Regions from separate parts of the Inquilinus sp. Marseille-Q2685 genome, predicted to be linked through region 1. Evidence: predicted binding sites of a transcription regulator. Region 1 holds the regulator's gene; each other region holds the start of a gene.

Evidence for each region. Region 1 encodes LexA, which represses DNA repair genes until DNA is damaged. Its sites were predicted from a motif close to ATGTTCTANTTTGGTTC; they were not measured.
Region 2: the regulator LexA is predicted to act here: its motif matches at 3,925-3,941, upstream of LG391_RS33165 (PA0069 family radical SAM protein).
Region 3: the regulator LexA is predicted to act here: its motif matches at 4,352-4,368, upstream of recA (recombinase RecA).

The regions. Positions count from the first base shown of each region.
Region 1 covers NZ_CAKAKL010000001.1:764,149-770,004, reverse strand. Annotated here, with positions in the region: gene LG391_RS03660 (sorbosone dehydrogenase family protein) at 1-893, opposite strand, end outside; gene lexA (transcriptional repressor LexA) at 1,015-1,743, opposite strand; gene glp (gephyrin-like molybdotransferase Glp) at 1,875-3,074, opposite strand; gene moaC (cyclic pyranopterin monophosphate synthase MoaC) at 3,071-3,553, opposite strand; gene trpC (indole-3-glycerol phosphate synthase TrpC) at 3,550-4,371, opposite strand; gene trpD (anthranilate phosphoribosyltransferase) at 4,368-5,408, opposite strand; gene LG391_RS03630 (aminodeoxychorismate/anthranilate synthase component II) at 5,405-5,856, opposite strand, start outside.
Region 2 covers NZ_CAKAKL010000013.1:144,827-150,682, forward strand. Annotated here, with positions in the region: gene LG391_RS33150 (P1 family peptidase) at 1-795, shown strand, start outside; gene LG391_RS33155 (site-specific DNA-methyltransferase) at 817-1,935, opposite strand; gene LG391_RS33160 (ribonuclease HII) at 1,984-2,604, opposite strand; gene LG391_RS33165 (PA0069 family radical SAM protein) at 2,813-3,922, opposite strand; gene rpsT (30S ribosomal protein S20) at 4,087-4,347, shown strand; gene dnaA (chromosomal replication initiator protein DnaA) at 4,856-5,856, shown strand, end outside.
Region 3 covers NZ_CAKAKL010000002.1:1,060,883-1,066,738, reverse strand. Annotated here, with positions in the region: gene LG391_RS14210 (hypothetical protein) at 1-55, shown strand, start outside; gene LG391_RS14205 (periplasmic heavy metal sensor) at 68-493, shown strand; gene LG391_RS14200 (DUF4424 domain-containing protein) at 506-1,519, opposite strand; gene dksA (RNA polymerase-binding protein DksA) at 2,011-2,430, shown strand; gene LG391_RS14190 (hypothetical protein) at 2,597-3,325, shown strand; gene LG391_RS14185 (GyrI-like domain-containing protein) at 3,384-4,250, opposite strand; gene recA (recombinase RecA) at 4,419-5,498, shown strand; gene gltX (glutamate--tRNA ligase) at 5,597-5,856, shown strand, end outside.

The DNA of each region.
Region 1 (5,856 bases):
CAGTCGAAATGCGGGTATTCGGGGCTGGACTTGCGGTCGTCGTAGCAATAGGGCCAGCCGTAATCGGCGTTTTCGCGAAGCACGGTGTAGACATCGTGCGGCAACGCCTCGTCGGACAGGCTGGGATCGGCCTGGTCGATGGCGTCCCGCGCATTCACCAGCGCCAGCGGCGTGCCGTTCGGCAGCGCCGCGAGCGCCATGCTGTTGCGCAGCCCGCGGGCGAAGGGGGCGAGCGTGCGGGCATCCACAGGAAGGGCGTCGGCCGCCACGCGCAGGACGCTGCCGCGTGGCGGCGTGCCTTCGGTCTCCGGGCAGGGCTTGGCGGGATCCGGGGCCGAATCGTCGGCGCGTTCGCAGTGATCGGTCGCGGAGCCGACATTGACGAAGAGGGCGCCGTCCGGCGCCAGGGCCAGGGCGGCGAGGGGATGGCGGCCATCGTTCGGCAGGCCGGTCACCACGTCGCGCAGCGCGGCGGCCGGCGGATCCGCCTTCGGATCGACCGACACGATCCGTCCGGCCAGGCCCAGCAGCAGCTTGCCGTCCGGCGTCGGCACCAGGCCGTTCGGCCGGTCCAGCTTGGTCAGCAGCACCTGCGGCGCCCCGCGACCGCCCTCGGGAAGGCGCAGCAGCCGGCCGCGCCCTTTCTCCCAGCTGCCCATGTCGGCGACGTAGATATCGTCACCGATCACGGCCACGCCGCGCGCGAAGCGGAGCCCGGCGGCGACGAGGCCGACGCAGAGCCCGTCCGGAGTGCGAAGCGAGACCTTCGGAAAGCCGTCGCAGTCGCCGGAGGTGCGGTAGCCGCCGGCGGCCTGCGCCGGAACGCCGGCGCAGATGCCGAGACAAAGCAAGGCGAGGGCCAGCAGGCGAAGCAGCGATCGACACAGAAGCATGCACGGACGTCCGGTGCGTTGCGGGACGCTGCAAGAGGACCGGACAAAGCGCCAACCGGCAAGCCCGGACTGCGCCTGCAGGCAGCCTGCTGAGGCCCGTCGGAACGGTCGCCGTCGGATCTTACGAGTAGGTCCGCAGCAGCCCGATCAGTCGCCCCTGGATGCGGACGCGGTCAGTGGGCAGGTAGCGGGTCTCATAGGCCGGGTTGGCGGCCTCCAGCCCGATCGAGGCGCCCTTCTTGCGCAGCCGCTTCAGCGTCACCTCGTTGTCGTCGACCAGGGCGACGACGATGGTGCCGGCATCGGCCGCGTCGCAGCGCTTGATGATGACGGTGTCGCCGTCCAGGATCCCGGCCTCGACCATGCTGTCGCCGGCGACCTCCAGGGCGTAGTGCTCGCCCGGGCCGAGCAGCGAGGCCGGCACTTCGGCATAGTTGGAATGGTCGCGCAGCGCCTCGATCGGCATGCCGGCGGCGATCCGGCCGTAGAGCGGCAGGCGGACGCCGTGCTCGGGATTGCTGAGATCGGCGCGTTCCAGCTTGCGGCCGGGCAGGGCGGCATCGGACCGCACGGGCCGGAAGGGAACGACATTGTCATCCTCGGCCGCTGCCGTCGCCGGCGCGTCCGACTTCAGGCAATCGGGCAGTCGAAGCACCTCCAGCGCCCGGGCCCGATGCGGCAGCCGCCGAATAAAACCGCGCTCCTCGAGCCCGGTGATCAGTCGATGGATGCCCGATTTGGACTTCAGGCTCAGGGCGTCCTTCATCTCATCGAAGGATGGACTGACGCCGTCCGCCTCCAGGCGGCGGTGAACGAACAACAACAACTCCTGTTGCTTTCGCGTCAGCAAGGCATCCTCCGTTCGCAGAGGCCGCGGCGCGGCCGAATCCCTGACGGAGAAGATAGGAGGAACAAAACAAAAACACAAGCGGCTAACTGTGTCGCGCCCGGTTCTTTACTTCCTTGTAACGATCGGCGGGGTCAGATCCCGTCGCCGAACAGCACCGCATCGACCGTATCGCCACGCATCGCAGCCGGCGCGTGGGGCGGCCGGACCACCAGCCCGTCGGCCGCGGCCAGCAGCGACAGCATCGAGCTGTCCTGGGTCGGGTACGGAGTGGCGACATAACCGGACTCCGACCGTTCGATCCGCGCCCGCAGATAATCCTCGCGCCGGTCATTGGCCGGCAGGTCGCGGCCCAGCGTCGCGGCGATTCGGTTCTCCGGCGCCTCGGCCCCCTGCAGGGCCCAGACCGCCGGGCGCAGGAACAGCCAGCCGCAGACCACGGTCGAGACCGGGTTGCCGGGCAGGCCGAGCAGCGGCGTGTCGCCGAGCCGGCCGAAGATCAGCGGCTTGCCCGGCCGCATCGCGATCTTCCAGAAATCGAGCGCCAGGCCGCGTTCGCCCAGCACCGACCGGATCAGGTCGTGCTCGCCGACCGAGGCGCCGCCGGTGGTGACGATCAGGTCGGCGCCGTGGGCGCCGGCCGCCAGCGTCGCCAGCGATTCGGCGTTGTCGCGGGCGATGCCGAGATCGACCGGCTCGCCGCCGCAGCTGCGGATCAGCGCGGCCAGGGCATGGGTGTTGGAGCTGACGATCTGGCTCGGCCCCAGCGCCTCGCCCGGCAGCACGATCTCGTCGCCGGTCGCCAGCACCGCCACCCGCGGCCGGCGGCGCACCCGCAGCCAGGGATGGTTGGCCGAGGCGGCGATGCCGATGTCGCGCGCGGTCAGGCGCCGGCCGGGCTGCAGCAGCAGCTCGCCGGCGCGGAAGTCCAGCCCGGCCTTGCGCACGTGGCGGCCTGCGGCGACGCCCTCGCGCCCCGTGACCCGGTCGCCCTCGGACTCGGCCTCCTCCTGCAGCACCACGGCGTCGGCGCCGTCCGGCAGCGGCGCGCCGGTGAAGATGCGGACGCATTGCCCGGGCCCGACGGTGCCGTCGAAGCGACCGCCGGCCGGAACCTCGCCGATCCGCCGCAGCGACGCCGGCACCGCGGCGACATCTGCGGCCCGCACCGCCCAGCCGTCCATGGCCGAGACGTCGAGCGGCGGCTGGGTCAGCCGTGCCACCACCGGCTCGGCCAGGACCCGCCCCAGCCCGGCGGGCCGGGGCACGGTCTCGGCCGGCAGGGCGGAGAAGGCGGCGAGGATGCGGCTGCGGGCCTCGGCAACCGGGATCATGGCTGGGCCTCGTAGGAGCCGGAGCGGCCACCCGATTTGTGCAGCAGCCGCAGATCGGTCACCACCATGCCGCGGTCGACCGCCTTGCACATGTCGTAGACGGTCAGGGCGGCGACCGAAGCGGCGGTCAGCGCCTCCATCTCCACCCCGGTGCGGTGGGTGACCTTGACCGTGGCCTCGATCTCGACCCGGCTGTGCTCCGCGTCGCAACGCAACGCCAGCTCGACGCTGGACAGCGGCAGCGGATGGCACAGCGGGATCAGATCGGCGGTGCGCTTGGCCGCCATGATGCCGGCGATGCGGGCGATGCCCAGCACGTCGCCCTTGGCGTGGCCGCCGGAAGCGATCAGCGCCAGCGTCTCGGGTTTCATCTCCACCCGGCAGCCGGCCCGCGCCACCCGCACCGTCGCCTCCTTGTCGGAGACGTCGACCATGCGCGCCTGGCCGGCCGCGTCGAAATGGGTCAGCTCGCCAGTCATGCCGCCGACGACTTCACGTCCGGCGTGAGCAGAGCGCGGGTGGCGGCGGCGACGTCGTCGTGGCGCATCAGGCTTTCGCCGATCAGGAAGGTGGTGGCGCCGACGCGGGCCATCCGGGCCAGGTCGGCCGGGGTGAACAGGCCGCTCTCCGCCACCAGCAGCCGGTCGCCGGGCACCTGCGCCGCCAGAGCCTCGGTGGTGGCGAGGTCGACCTGCAGGGTCTTGAGGTTGCGGTTGTTGATGCCGAGCAGCGGCGAGCGCAGCCGCAGCGCCCGGTCCAGCTCGGCCGCGTCATGCACCTCGACCAGCACATCCATGCCCTGGTCGATCGCTGCCTGCTCCAGATCGCGGGCGGTGGCGTCGTCCAGCGCCGCCATGATCAGCAGGATGCAGTCGGCGCCCAGCGCCCGGGCCTCGATCACCTGATAGGGGTCGATCATGAAGTCCTTGCGCAGCACCGGCAGCTCGACGGCGTTGCGGGCGGCGGTCAGGTACTCGTCGGCACCCTGGAAATAGGGCACGTCGGTCAGCACCGACAGGCATGTGGCGCCGCCGTCGCGATAGGCGCGGGCGAGGGAAGGAGGGTCGAAATCCGGGCGGATCAGCCCCTTCGACGGCGAGGCCTTCTTGATCTCGGCGATCAGGCCGTAGCGGCCTTCGGCCTGCGCCCGGCGCAGCGCCGCGACGAAGCCGCGCGGCGGCGCGGCCCGGTCGGCCAGATCCGCCAACCGGCCGATCTCGGCGAGGGGCACCGCTGCCTTGCGGGCCTCGACGTGCCGGCGCTTGTCCGCGACGATGCGGGTGAGGGTGTCGCTCATGCCGTTCCCCCGGTGGCGTTTCGGGCGCTCGTGATCCGGGCCAGCCGCTCGAGGACATGGGCGGCCGACCCGTCGTCGATGGTGCGGGCCGCGAGGGCGGCGCCGTCGGTCAGTGTAGAGACCCGGTCGGCGACGATGAAGCAGGCTGCGGCATTCAGCAGCACGATGTCGCGATAGGCGCCGTGCGCTCCGCCCAGCACGGCGCGCAGGGCAGCGGCGTTGGTGGCGGGATCGCCGCCCTTCAGGTCTTCGGGCACCGCACGGCGCAGCCCGGCATCCTCGGGCGTGACGGTCAGGCGCCGGACCTGGCCGCCGCGCAGCTCCGCCACCGCGGTCGGGCCGGTGGTGGTCATCTCGTCGAGGCCGTCGCTGCCATGGACCACCCAGGCGGTCTCGCTGCCAAGCTGGTTCAGCGCCTGGGCCACCGGCTCGACCCAGGCCTCGGCGAAGACGCCCAGCAGTTGGCGCTTCACCCCGGCCGGGTTGGCCAGCGGGCCGAGCAGGTTGAAGATGGTGCGGGTGCCCAGCTCCTGCCGGGCCGGGCCGACATGGCGCATGGCGCTGTGGTACAGCGGCGCGAACAGGAAGCCGATCTGGGCCTCCCACAGCGCCTCGCGCATCACCTCGGGCGGCGCCTCGACATTGACGCCCAGCTCGGCCAGGACGTTGGCCGCCCCGGTCAGGCTGGACGCGGCGCGGTTGCCGTGCTTGGCCACCGGCACGCCGGCGCCGGCCAGGACGAAGGACACGGCGGTCGAGACGTTGAAGGAGCCGGAATTGTCGCCGCCGGTGCCGCAGCAGTCGATGGCGCCGTCCGGCGCGTCGATCGTCACCGCCTTGTCCCGCATCACCCGGGCGGCGGCGGCGATCTCCTCCGGCGTCTCGCCGCGGACCCTGAGGGCCATCAGGAAACCGCCGATCTGCGCCGGCGTCGCCTCGCCCGACATGATGATCTCGAAGGCGGCGCGGGCGTCGGCGGCGTCCAGCGGGCGACCGAGCGCGGCCTTGGCGATGAAGGGTCGCATCTCGGTCGTCATGCCGCGTTCCGCCGCTCCGCGATGGCCAGGAAGTTCTGCAGGATCTTGTGGCCGTATTGCGAGGCGATGCTCTCCGGATGGAACTGCACGCCGTGAATCGGCAGCGTCTTGTGCCGCAGCGCCATGATCACCCCGTCCTCGGTCCAGGCCGTGGCCTCCAGGCTGTCCGGCATGCTGTCGGGCTCGATGGTCAGCGAGTGGTAGCGGGTGGCCTCGAAATTGTCGGGCAGCCCGGCCAGCACGCCGCCGCCATGGTGGTGCACCGGGCTGATCTTGCCGTGCATCGGCACCGGCGCGCGGACGATTCGGCCGCCGAAGACCTGGCCGATCGCCTGGTGGCCCAGGCAGACACCGAACACCGGCACCCGGCCGGCCGCGGCCTGGATCAGGTCCATGCAGATGCCGGCCTTGTCCGGGTCGCAGGGGCCGGGGGAGATGACGATGCCGT
Region 2 (5,856 bases), on a different contig from region 1:
AGCGTCGGCACCGTGCGCGACGCCGTGATCGGCTGGCAGGGCCGCCGCGGGCTGGTGGCGCCGCTGGCCCACGACCTCTACTGGTGCCTGCCGCTGGTGGCCGAGACCTGGGACGGCATCCTGAACGACATCAACGGCTTCCACGTCACGGCGCAGCATGCGGTCGAAGCGCTGGACGGCGCCCGGCCGGGCCCGGTGGCGGAGGGCAATGTCGGCGGCGGCACCGGCATGTCGCTGTTCGGATTCAAGGGCGGCACGGGCACGGCCTCACGCCGGCTCTCACCCGAAGAGGGCGGCCACATCGTCGGCGTGCTGGTGCAGGGCAATTTCGGCCGCCGCAAGAACCTGATGATCGCCGGCGTGCCGGTCGGGCGCGAGATCCCCGACCTGCTGCCCAACCTGGCCTGGGACCGCGACGCCGGCTCGATCATCGTGGTGGTCGCCACCGATGCGCCGCTGCTGCCGCACCAGCTGAAGCGCCTGGCGCGGCGGGCGACGATCGGCATCGCCCGCACCGGCGGCTATGGCGCCAACAGCAGCGGTGACATCTTCCTGGCCTTCTCCACCGCCAATCCCGGCGCCTTCAGCCGCAGGGACAGCCGCCTGGTGCAGGTGCTGCCGAACGATGCCATGGAAGGGCTGATCGAGGCCACGGCCCAGGCGACCGAAGAGGCGATCGTCAACGCGCTCGTCGCGGCCGAGACCATGACCGGCCGCGACGGCAACACGCTGCATGCGATCCCGCATGAGCGGCTGCGGGAGATCCTGAGGAAATACAACCGCTTGTCGGAATGAACTGAGGCGGCAGCCGCCGCCTCAATGCACCGCCATCTCGGCCCGGATCTTCTGGCGCAGCAGGTCGATCGGGGCCAGCCGGTCGCGCTGGGCCTCGTAATGCCAGAAGGTCCAGCCGTTGCAGGAGGGCGCGCCCTGCAGCGCCGCGCCGACCCGGTGGATCGACCCGGCATGGTCGCCCTGGCCGTTGCTGGCGATCAGCGTGCCGTCGGCCCGCACCTTGGCGACATAGCGGCGCTGGGTGTCGAACAGCCGGTCGCCCGGCCGCAGCATGCCGCGCTCCACCACCCAGCCGAAGGGCACGCGCGGCGCCTGGCGCTTCGACAGGGTGTCGAGCACGGTCGGGTCGGCCGGCGACTCGATCGCGGCGATGCGCTGGGCGGCGACCCGCGCATAGGTCTCCTCGCGCTCGACGCCGATGAACTTACGGCCGAGGCGCTTGGCCACGGCGCCGGTGGTGCCGCTGCCGAAGAACGGGTCGAGGATCGTCTCCCCCGCCCGGGTCGAGGACAGCAGCACGCGCCACAGGAGGGCCTCGGGCTTCTGCGTCGGATGCGCCTTGCGGCCGTCGATCTTCAACCGCTCGCCGCCGCTGCAGATCGGCAGCGTCCAGTCGCTGCGCATCTGCAGTTCCTCGTTCAGCGCCTTCATGGCGTCGTAGTTGAAGGTGTAGCGGCTGCCCGGCGACTTGGCGGCCCAGATCAGCGTCTCATGCGCGTTGGTGAAGCGGGTGCCGCGGAAGTTCGGCATCGGGTTCGACTTGCGCCAGACGATGTCGTTCAGGATCCAGAAGCCGAGATCCTGCAGGATGGCGCCGACCCGGAAGATGTTGTGGTAGGTGCCGATCACCCACAGCGTGCCGTCGTCCTTCAGCGCATGGCGCGCCGCCGCCAGCCAGTCGCGGGTGAAGCGGTCATAGGTGGCAAGGTCGCTGAACTTGTCCCATTCCGCATCGACGCCGTCGACCCGGCTCTCGTCCGGCCGGCGCAGCTCTCCCCCCAACTGCAAATTGTAGGGCGGGTCGGCGAACACGCAATCGACCGAGCCGACGGGCAACGACCGCATCGCCGAGATGCAGTCGCCGAGGACGATTCGGCAGCCCGGCGGCAACCGGTCGGTGATGGAGGGTGATTCGCTCATGCGCCGACGATGATTCGCCGCAGAGTCGCCGTCAATACCTCGCTTGAATCAGCCGGTTATGGCGAGTCGCTGCGACACCGGCGCAAACGACCGGCGATGGTGCTCGCAGACCCCGATCCGGTCGAGCGCGGCGATGTGCTCGGGCGTGCCGTAGCCGACATTGCGTTCCCACCCATAGCCGGGATGGAGGGTGGAGAGACGCAACATCTCGTGGTCGCGCACAACTTTTGCGAGGATCGAGGCGGCCGCGATCGACAGCGACAAGGCGTCGCCGCCGACCACCGCCCGACCGTCGCAGGGCAGCCCGTCGGGCACCTTGTTGCCGTCGACGAGCGCCATGTCCGGACGCTCCGGCAGGGCGTCGAGCGCCCGCCGCATCGCCAGCATGCTGGCCTGGAGGATGTTGATTCGGTCGATCTCCTCGACCGACGCCCAGCCGATCCCGACCTGCGCCACCGCCCGGATGCGCGGCACCAGCGCCTCGCGCCGCTGCGCCGTCAGCACCTTGCTGTCATCGATAAGAGACGCGAGATCGGGGTCGAGCGGCCGGGTCAGCACCACGGCCGCGGCCAGCACCGGTCCGGCCAGCGGGCCGCGGCCCACCTCGTCCAGCCCGGCGACGCTCCGCACCGGCGCGCCGCATTCGATCTCCAGACTCCAATCCGGCATCCCACCCCTCCTGCCCCCCAGGGCATAACGCCGGCAGGCGGAAGAGCCAAGTCCGGATGGTCGGTGAGAGGGTGGTTGGTGCCCGATACCCTACCCGTCATTGCCGGGCTTGACCCGGCAATCCAGAAGGCGTCGACGCTCTCTGGATGCCCGGGTCAAGCCCGGGCATGACAGATAGGAGAGGCTTGCGCCCTCACCGATGGCCTCTTCAGAACAGCCTCAACTGGTCGCCCGGCCGCGACGGCGGGGAGAACTGGGTGGTGTCGAGGGTCCAGCGCTTGCGGTCGAGGCCGAGCCGGCGGACGGCGTGGTTGAAGCGGGCGCGGATCAGATCCGCCACCGGCCCCTCGCCGCGATGCCGCTCGCCCCAGCCGGACTTGTAAAGCCGGCCGCCGCGGGTCTGGCGGATCAGCGACATCACCCGACCCGCCCGGTCCGGCGCATGCGCCTGGAGCCACTCCTCGAACAGCCCGGCGATCTCCAGCGGCAGCCGCAGCAGGGTCCAGCCCGCCGCCGTGGCGCCCGCCTTCACCGCGGCCTCCAGCACCTGCTCCAGCGAATGGTCGTTGAGGCCCGGGATCATCGGCGAGGTCAGCACGATGACCGGGATGCCGGCCTGGGTCAGCTGGCGCATCGTCTCCAGCCGCCGCGGCGGAGTCGCGGCCCGCGGCTCCAGCGTCCGCGCCAGCTCGCGATCGAGCGTCGACAGCGAGATGCAGACGGCCGCCAGCCCTTTGGCCGCCATCGGCGCCAGGAGATCGATGTCGCGGGCGATCAGCGCCGATTTGGTGACGATGCCGAGAGGATGGTTGAAGCGCGACAGCACCTCGATCACCCGGCGGGTCAGCTTCAGCTCGCGCTCGACCGGCTGGTAGGGGTCGGTGTTGGTGCCCATCGCCATCACCGCCGGGACATAGCCGGGCCGCCGCAATTCGGCCTCCAGCAGTTCCGGCGCGTCCGGCTTGTAGAAGAGCTGGGTCTCGAAATCGAGGCCGGGCGACAGGCCCAGCCAGGCATGGGTCGGCCGGGCGAAGCAGTAGATGCAGCCGTGCTCGCAGCCACGGTAGGGATTGATCGACCGGTCGAACATGATGTCCGGCGAATCGTTGCGGGTGATGATGGTGCGGGCGGTGTCGACATGCAGCTGCGTGCGCAGCGGCGGCTCCACGTCCTCATCCCCCGGCGCGGGGCCCGCCCAGCCGTCGTCGACCCGGTGCCGGGTCGCGGCCTCGAAGCGGCCGGTGCGGTTGCTGACCGCGCCGCGCCCCTTGCGCGGCCGGTCGGCCAGCTCGTCGAGTTCGGGTGGCTTGATCGGCATGAGAACAAATATAGAACAAAAGCGCTGACTTGCCAATCCCCGTCATGCGGCCTACCTCTGGCGGCATGCGGCGCCGAGACTCGTCTTGACGCCCGGGCGCGAAGGGACTATCAAGCGCCCTCGTTTTTTCTTGGGGCCGTCGTTGGCCCAAACTGGGACTGACAATGGCCAACCACAAGTCCGCCGAGAAGCGCATCCGCCAGACCGAGCGCCGCACGCTGGTCAACCGCAATCGCGTCAGCCGCATCCGCACCTTCGTCAAGAAGGTCGAGGCGGCGATCGAGTCCGGCGACAAGGCCGCCGCGGCAGAGGCGTTCAAGGCGGCGCAGCCGGAGCTGCATCGCGGCGTCACCAAGGGCGTGCTGCAGAAGAACACGGTCGCGCGCAAGCTGTCGCGCCTGTCCGGCCGCATCAAGGCCCTCTGAGACCGAACACCGACAAGCCGTTCCGCGACGGCGGTCGCGGGACGGCTTTCTCATGTCCGGGGAAACGGTGGATGCGGCAGAACCTGCCGCCGTCCGGGACCGTTTTTTGCGTTTTGGGATGGTCCGGATTTGTTCCGTTGCCAGCCCGCGCCCACCCTGCATATGATCGTCTTTCGCCTGCGCATCGGCAGGTGAAGATGGCTTCAGGACACAACTTGCCCGGCTACCAGCCTTCCTCACGAAGATTGGCAGAAGTCTGCGAGCGTCCCTGAAAAGCACTGATTCAACTTCTATTAAGCAGCCTTTCGGCCTCACAAGTAGCCGCGAGGAATTGTTCCTGCACGTCGGCCGTGATACTATAATTATTACAGTTTGAGTTCTGGAGCATGGCAGCCGCGCATCCGATATCGGGTGCCGCTGGTGGTGGGAACGGGTAAAGTCCGGGTCGTGGACGGGCAGCGCGTCGCGGCCGCGGAATCGAGAGGGGTCGGAAGGCAGCATGTCGTCGATGGGGGGAGTCATCGCATCGATCGAGCAGCAATGGGCCCGGGTTTGCGGCCGCTTGCGCGAGGAGGTGGGCGAGGGCGCCTTCAAGAGTTGGCTGCGCCCTGTCGTCGTCGTCGATCTCGACGGCGGGGAGGTCCGCATCGCCGCCCCCACCCGCTTCATGCGCGACTGGGTCGCCGCCCATTATGCCGACCACATCCGCCGCCTGTGGCATTCCGAGAACCCGGACATCCACAGCGTCGACGTGATCGTTGTGCCGGACCGGCTGGCCATGAAGCCAGCCGCCGCGGACACGCCGGCGGCGACCGCCCCGGCCTCGCGCGCCGAGTCGCGGCCGACCGCGGCGGCGGAACGCCCGCCCGAGTCGGCGACCGAGTTCGGCGCCGTGCTCGACCAGCGCTTCACCTTCGACAACTTCGTCGTCGGCAAGCCGAACGAGCTGGCCCATGCCGCCGCCCGCCGGGTGGCGGAGGCCAACAGCGTCACCTTCAACCCGCTGTTCCTCTATGGCGGGGTGGGCCTGGGCAAGACCCACCTGATGCACGCCATCGCCTGGCATATCCGGCAGAAGCACCCCGAGCGGCGCGTGCTGTACATGTCCGCCGAGAAGTTCATGTACCAGTTCATCCGTGCCCTGCGGTTCAGGGACACGATGACGTTCAAGGAGATGTTCCGGTCGGTCGACGTGCTGATGATCGACGACGTGCAGTTCATCTCCGGCAAGGACTCCACCCAGGAGGAGTTCTTCCACACCTTCAACGCCCTGGTGGACCAGAACCGCCAGGTGGTGATCTCGGCCGACAAGTCGCCCTCCGACCTCGAGGGGATGGAGGAACGGCTGCGCTCCCGCCTCGGCTGGGGCCTGGTCGCCGACATCCACCCCACCACCTACGAGCTGCGGCTGGGCATCCTGCAGGCCAAGGCGGAGACGGCGCGGGTCGAGATCCCGGCCAAGGTGATGGAGTTCCTGGCCCACAAGATCACCTCCAACGTGCGCGAGCT
Region 3 (5,856 bases), on a different contig from region 1:
GACCCTCGGCTATGCCCTGGCCGACGACGTGTCGCCCTTCGGAGGAACGCCGTGAAGAGTGTGAGACATGCGGGCTAATACCTGGCGCTGGGCGTTCGTCGCCTCGCTGGCGCTCAACCTCCTGCTGCTCGGCGTGACCGGCACCTGGTTGTGGCGATCGGATTCGCGGTCCGGGCCGTCGGCGCTGGCCGAGGCGGTCGCGACCCTGCCGGAGCCCGACCGCGCCACGCTGGGACAACTGCTCGACCGGCGCCGGGCCGAGGCCGACGCGATCTGGAACGATATGCGCCGGCTGCGCTCGTCGGCGAACCAGGCGCTGTCGGCCGATCCTTACGACCCCGACAAGGCGGCGGCAGCGCTGGCGGCGGTGCGTGACAAGTTCAAGGAGTTGCGCGACGTGGTGGAGGGAACGGCGCTCGAGATCATGCCCAAGCTGCCGGCCGAGCAGCGGCGGAAGCTTCTGGAACGGCGCAGCGCGCTCTGGCGGCTGTAGGTCTGCGGGCTCTCACCGGGCCAGGCTCGGCCGCAGGATCAGCACGTTGAGGTCCGCGTCGGGGGTGAAATCGGTCTTGCGGACCTCGAACTGGGTCGGCGAGATCTTCTTCACCCCGTCGCCGCAGAAGCTGACCAGGTTCCGGGCGTCGCCCTTGTCGACCACCAGGCGGAAATCCTTGATCGGCGCCGCCCAGTTGGCACCGGTGGTCAGGATGTAGGCGACCCGCTGCTCCATGAACGGCATGCCGTCCGGGCCCGCCTTGGCCTGCGCCCGCTTGACCGCGGCGAGGAGGTTCTGGTCGACGCAATAGGTCCGCAGGTCTTTCGCATACTCCGTGCTGCCGGCGGCGTAGGTCGAGCCGATCACCGACCCGACGCTCGACCCGGTGGCGGGCGTGTAGCGATGCTCGATCACCACCTCGCGCCCGGCGGGAAAGGTCTGCTGGAAGTGGTAGGTGGTCTTCAGCGTCCAGCTCGGGACCACATGCTGCTCCCATCCCTGGCCGGAATCGAACTCGTTGACGGCGGCGAGGCCGAGCGCGATCAGCTCGTCCCGCTGCGCCTTCGGCAGCCCGGTCAGCCCGTCGTAATCGACGTCGGGATACAGCGGCACGCCCAGCCTGCGCAGCAGCGCCGTCTGGTCGACGCCGTTGCCGAAGGCCTTGACCTCGACCTCGGTCGCCACCGGCTTGCCGTCGGCCTTGGTCGAGAAATCCAGGAAGTTCTCGGTGCCGGGATGCGGCACCGCGGTCATGCCGTCGATGAAGTCGAGCGTCACGTCCGGCATCGGGAAGGCGACCGTCACCGTCCGGTCCTGCGCCGCCCGGTTGAAGAAGCGGTAGGTGACCCGGATCTCCTCCGCCGAGACATACAGGTCCTCGGACCGCATCTCGATGTCGGCGGTCTTGGTCAGCACCAGCCCGCCGGCCGCCAGCTCCGCCGTCGAATCATTGGCCCGGGCGGCGACGCACGGGGCGAGGAGGGCGGCCAGGCCGATCGAAAGGGCAGCGAAGGACGTGTTCACGATCGGCTCCCGGCTGTCGATTTCGCCGCACCCTCGCACGGCGGATCGGCATTTCCAAGGCATCGGGCCGCGGCGTGTGCAGGCGGTTCGCAGATCGAGAGCGTTCGACGCAGCCGGGCCGAACCGCATCCGGCGGGCCCGATGAAGCCGGTTCCCGCAGGGCTTTTCGTGGCGCGCAGGGCCGATCGGAATTTCGCCATACTCTGATCCCCTTGCGTTCCCGCCCCGTTCGGCGGTATCAGGGCGCCGCATGCCGCAATGTGCCGACCGGTCCGCAGCCGGTGGCCGCTGCGGCACCCCGATGCCGCGAGGCGAAGCGGCGTCCGGGGGCGACGGATCTTGTGCGGTCGTTAAAGCCCAACAAAATCAGCGGGTTGCAAAACGCGACCGGCACATCGTTTCGATTGTTTCCGTTCCGGCGTCTCCCTATACTCCGCGCCGCCCAGGCTTCGGAAGAAGGCCGGCACGTCAGACAGTGAGTGGTTGTTGCGATGACAGCGATGCTTCTGCCTCCGGATTATCGGCCGTCGGATGATGAAGACTTCATGAATCCGATGATGCTGGAATATTTCCGGCGCAAGCTTCTGAAGTGGCGGGCCGACCTCCTCGCCGAATCCAACGCGACCCTGAACAGCCTGCAGGATGGCGGCATCCAGGAGCCGGATCTGACCGACCGGGCCTCCGCCGAGACCGACCGTTCGCTCGAGCTCAGGACCCGCGACCGTGAGCGCAAGCTCCTGTCCAAGATCGACGCGGCGATGCGGCGGATCGAGGACGGCTCCTACGGCTTCTGCGAGGAGACGGGCGAGCCGATCGGCGTCAAGCGGCTGGAGGCGCGGCCGACCGCGACCCTCAGCCTCGAGGCGCAGGAGCGCCACGAGCGGCTGGAACGCACCCACCGCGACGATTGACCGACCCACGGCGCCGGAAGGCGCCGTTCTCGTCTGTGGTCTCGGCCGAAAGACGTGGTTTCGTCCGCCTGGTGCCATCTTTGGCCGAAGGCGCCGTTCTCGTCTCCGCCTCGCTGCGCGTCCGTGCTAGGGTGGCGCCGAGGGGCTTTCAGATCGAGGTTATTCGATGCTTCGTGGCGCAGCGCTTTTCGCCGCCGTTCTCGCCGTCTCGGGCTGCGGGATCGATCCGGTGACGCCGAAGGAGACCCGTGTCGACTATGCGGGTTTCATCAACAGTGCGGATCAGGCCGCCATCTACGCCAACGCGCAATGCGCCCAGATCAACCGGCTCGCCGTGTTCAAGGCCGAGGACGTGGTCGACGGCCGCAAGGGGGCGACCTTCCAGTGCCTGCCGGTGCCGAACTGCTATCCGGCCGAAGCGGCCGCCTCGGGGCAGCCGGTCGCGCTGACGCCGGCCGCGGTCCCCGTCGCCGCGCCGGCCGCCTCGACCTCGGCCGCGCCGGGGCAGCCCTACACCGTTCCGCCCGCCGCGGCGGCGCGGCTGCCGGGCCCGATCGTGGCCATGGCCCCGGTCTCTTCGGCGCGCGACCGCCGCGCCGCGCGTCGCGCGGCGGCCGGACCATCGATCGAGGATCAGTCGGACGACACCTACATTCCCTTCGCCGCGGTCCCGGTCGCTGCCGGCGAGCAGCCGCAGCGCGTGCCGTCCTATGAGACGATCAACGTGCCGACCGGCCCGAACCCGGTCTCGGCCGAGGCTCCGGGCCCGATGCCCGAAGGCTCCTACGCCACCGCGGCGGCGCCGAGCTGGCGGCGGGCGGTGACCTGCAAGCCCAACGCCACGCTGCCGCTGGCCGTCAACCGGCTGCCGACCGGCGACGCCTACCCGTTCTGAGGTCTGACGGGACGAGCGTGGAAGGCCGGATCATCCCTGATCCGGCCTTCCGGCGTTCTTACCTTTGTCCCTCCGGAATCACCCGGACCGGCAGGGGGATGTCGGTGATCAGCTCCGCCGGCGGGGGGCTGCGCGGATCATTGACATACTCCTCGAAGATCGGCGCTTCCGCCGGTTCGGCGCCGCTGGTCGGCAGCCAGGTCCGGTACAGCCAGGCATAGGACCGCTCCAGCTCGGCATAGGGGCCGGTGTGGCGCAGCACCGCATGCGGCCCGCCGGCAATGGTGCGGATCGCGATCTCGCCCTCGCCGGCCACGCCCTCCGGCACCTCCAGGCAGGCGTCGGAGCGCAGCGTGGCGGGTGCTATCGCGGCCGGATCGTCGTAGTAGACGCCGAGGCTGCGGGCGCCTGGGCGCAGCAGCTGGCGGGCACGGGCCCAGGACATCAGGATGTCGAAGCTACGGCCGACCTCCATATAGGGGCCGGTGTGGCGGACGGCGGCGACGCGGATCGGCGCCAGGGTGCGGTAGGTCACGTCGGGCATAACTGTCTCTCCTTCGGGTGAGTCGAAGGGGAACGACCGGCGCGTATCGCGATAGGCTCCCGGCGGGCGGCCGTAGCGCTCGGCGAAGGCGCGGCTGAAGGCGGCCGTGCTGCCGTACCCCGCCCGCCGTGCGATGCGGGCCACCGCCGTCTCGCTCTCCAAGAGGGTGCCGGCGGCGCGGTGCAGGCGCAGCCGGCGCACCGTGTCGGCCACCGTCTCGCCCAGCAGGTACCGGTAGGCCCGGTGGAAGTGATAGGGCGAGAAGCAGGCCACCTCCGCCAGCCGGTCCAGGTCGATGGGATCGTCGAGATGGGCGACGATGTGGTCGATCACCCGCTGGATGCGGGCGAGGTGGCGGTCGAGCGTCGCGTCCTTGGGCATCGGTTCGTTCTCCTGATCCCGTACTAGCCCGAAGCGGATTGATCCTGCTTGCGAAGCTGCGGCCGCGGAAGGGGCGTTGCGCCTCGGCTCTTGCTTGATAGGAACAAAACGTGTACAAGAGCTGCATTGACGCGGCGTATGGCGCCATGCAACTGGAAAGGACAGGTGATGTCGATCCCGACTCTCCGTGTTGTGGAAAGAGCCCCGATGGACAAGACCAAGGCGCTGGAAGCCGCCCTGACTCAGATTGAACGGGCCTTCGGCAAGGGCTCGGTGATGAAGCTCGGGGCGCGGCCCCAGATCGAGACGGAGGTGATCTCGACCGGGTCGCTGGGTCTCGATATCGCGCTCGGCATCGGCGGCCTGCCGAAGGGCCGCATCGTCGAGATCTACGGGCCGGAAAGCTCGGGCAAGACCACGCTGGCGCTGCATGCGGTGGCCGAGGCGCAGAAGGCCGGCGGCACCTGCGCCTATGTCGATGCCGAGCATGCGCTCGACCCGACCTATGCCCGCAAGCTCGGCGTCAACATCGACGAGCTCCTGATTTCGCAGCCCGATGCCGGCGAGCAAGCGCTGGAGATCACCGACACGCTGGTCCGTTCCGGCGCGATCGACGTGGTGGTGGTCGATTCGGTGGCGGCGCTGGTGCCGCGGGCCGAGCTCGAGGGCGAGATGGGCGACAACCAGCCCGGCCTGCAGGCCCGGCTGATGAGCCAGGCGATGCGCAAGCTCACCGGCTCGATCGCGCGCTCCAACACCCTGGTCATCTTCATCAACCAGATCCGCCTGAAGATCGGCGTGATGTTCGGCAACCCGGAGACGACGACGGGCGGCAACGCGCTGAAGTTCTACTCCTCGATCCGGCTCGACATCCGCCGCATCGGCGCGATCAAGGACCGCGAGACCGTCACCGGCAACCAGACCCGGGTGAAGGTGGTGAAGAACAAGCTGGCGCCGCCGTTCCGCGCCGTCGAGTTCGACATCATGTATGGCGAGGGCGTGTCGAAGACCGGCGAGCTGCTCGACCTCGGCGTCCAGGCCGGGGTGGTGGAGAAGTCGGGCGCCTGGTTCTCCTATGACGGCCAGCGCATCGGCCAGGGCCGCGAGAACGCCAAGGTCTTCCTGCGCGACAATCCCGAGACGGCGAAGGCGGTCGAGGCCAAGATCCGGGCCAATGCCGGCCTGGTCTCCGACCGCATGATGACCGCCGGCGGCGGTGCGGAGAATGACGGCGACGGCGAGGAGTGACCGCCGCCGGAACTGACCTGACTCAGTCTGCGCGACGGAAAGGCCCGGGAGACCGGGCCTTTTCCGTTGCCGGCCGGATCGTGCTATCTCCCCGCCCCATGACCGACGTGCCGACCTCCGCCCCGATCATCACCCGCTTCGCCCCCAGCCCGACCGGCCTGCTGCATGTCGGCAACGTCCGCACCGCGCTGGTCTGCTGGCTCGCCGCCCGCGCCACGGGCGGCCGCTTCCTGCTGCGCCTCGACGACACAGACACCGAGCGGGGCAGCGCCGAGTTCGCCGCGGCGATCGAGCAGGACCTGCGCTGGCTGGGTCTTCACTGGGACGGCTTCGCCCGCCAGTCCGACCGCACCGATCG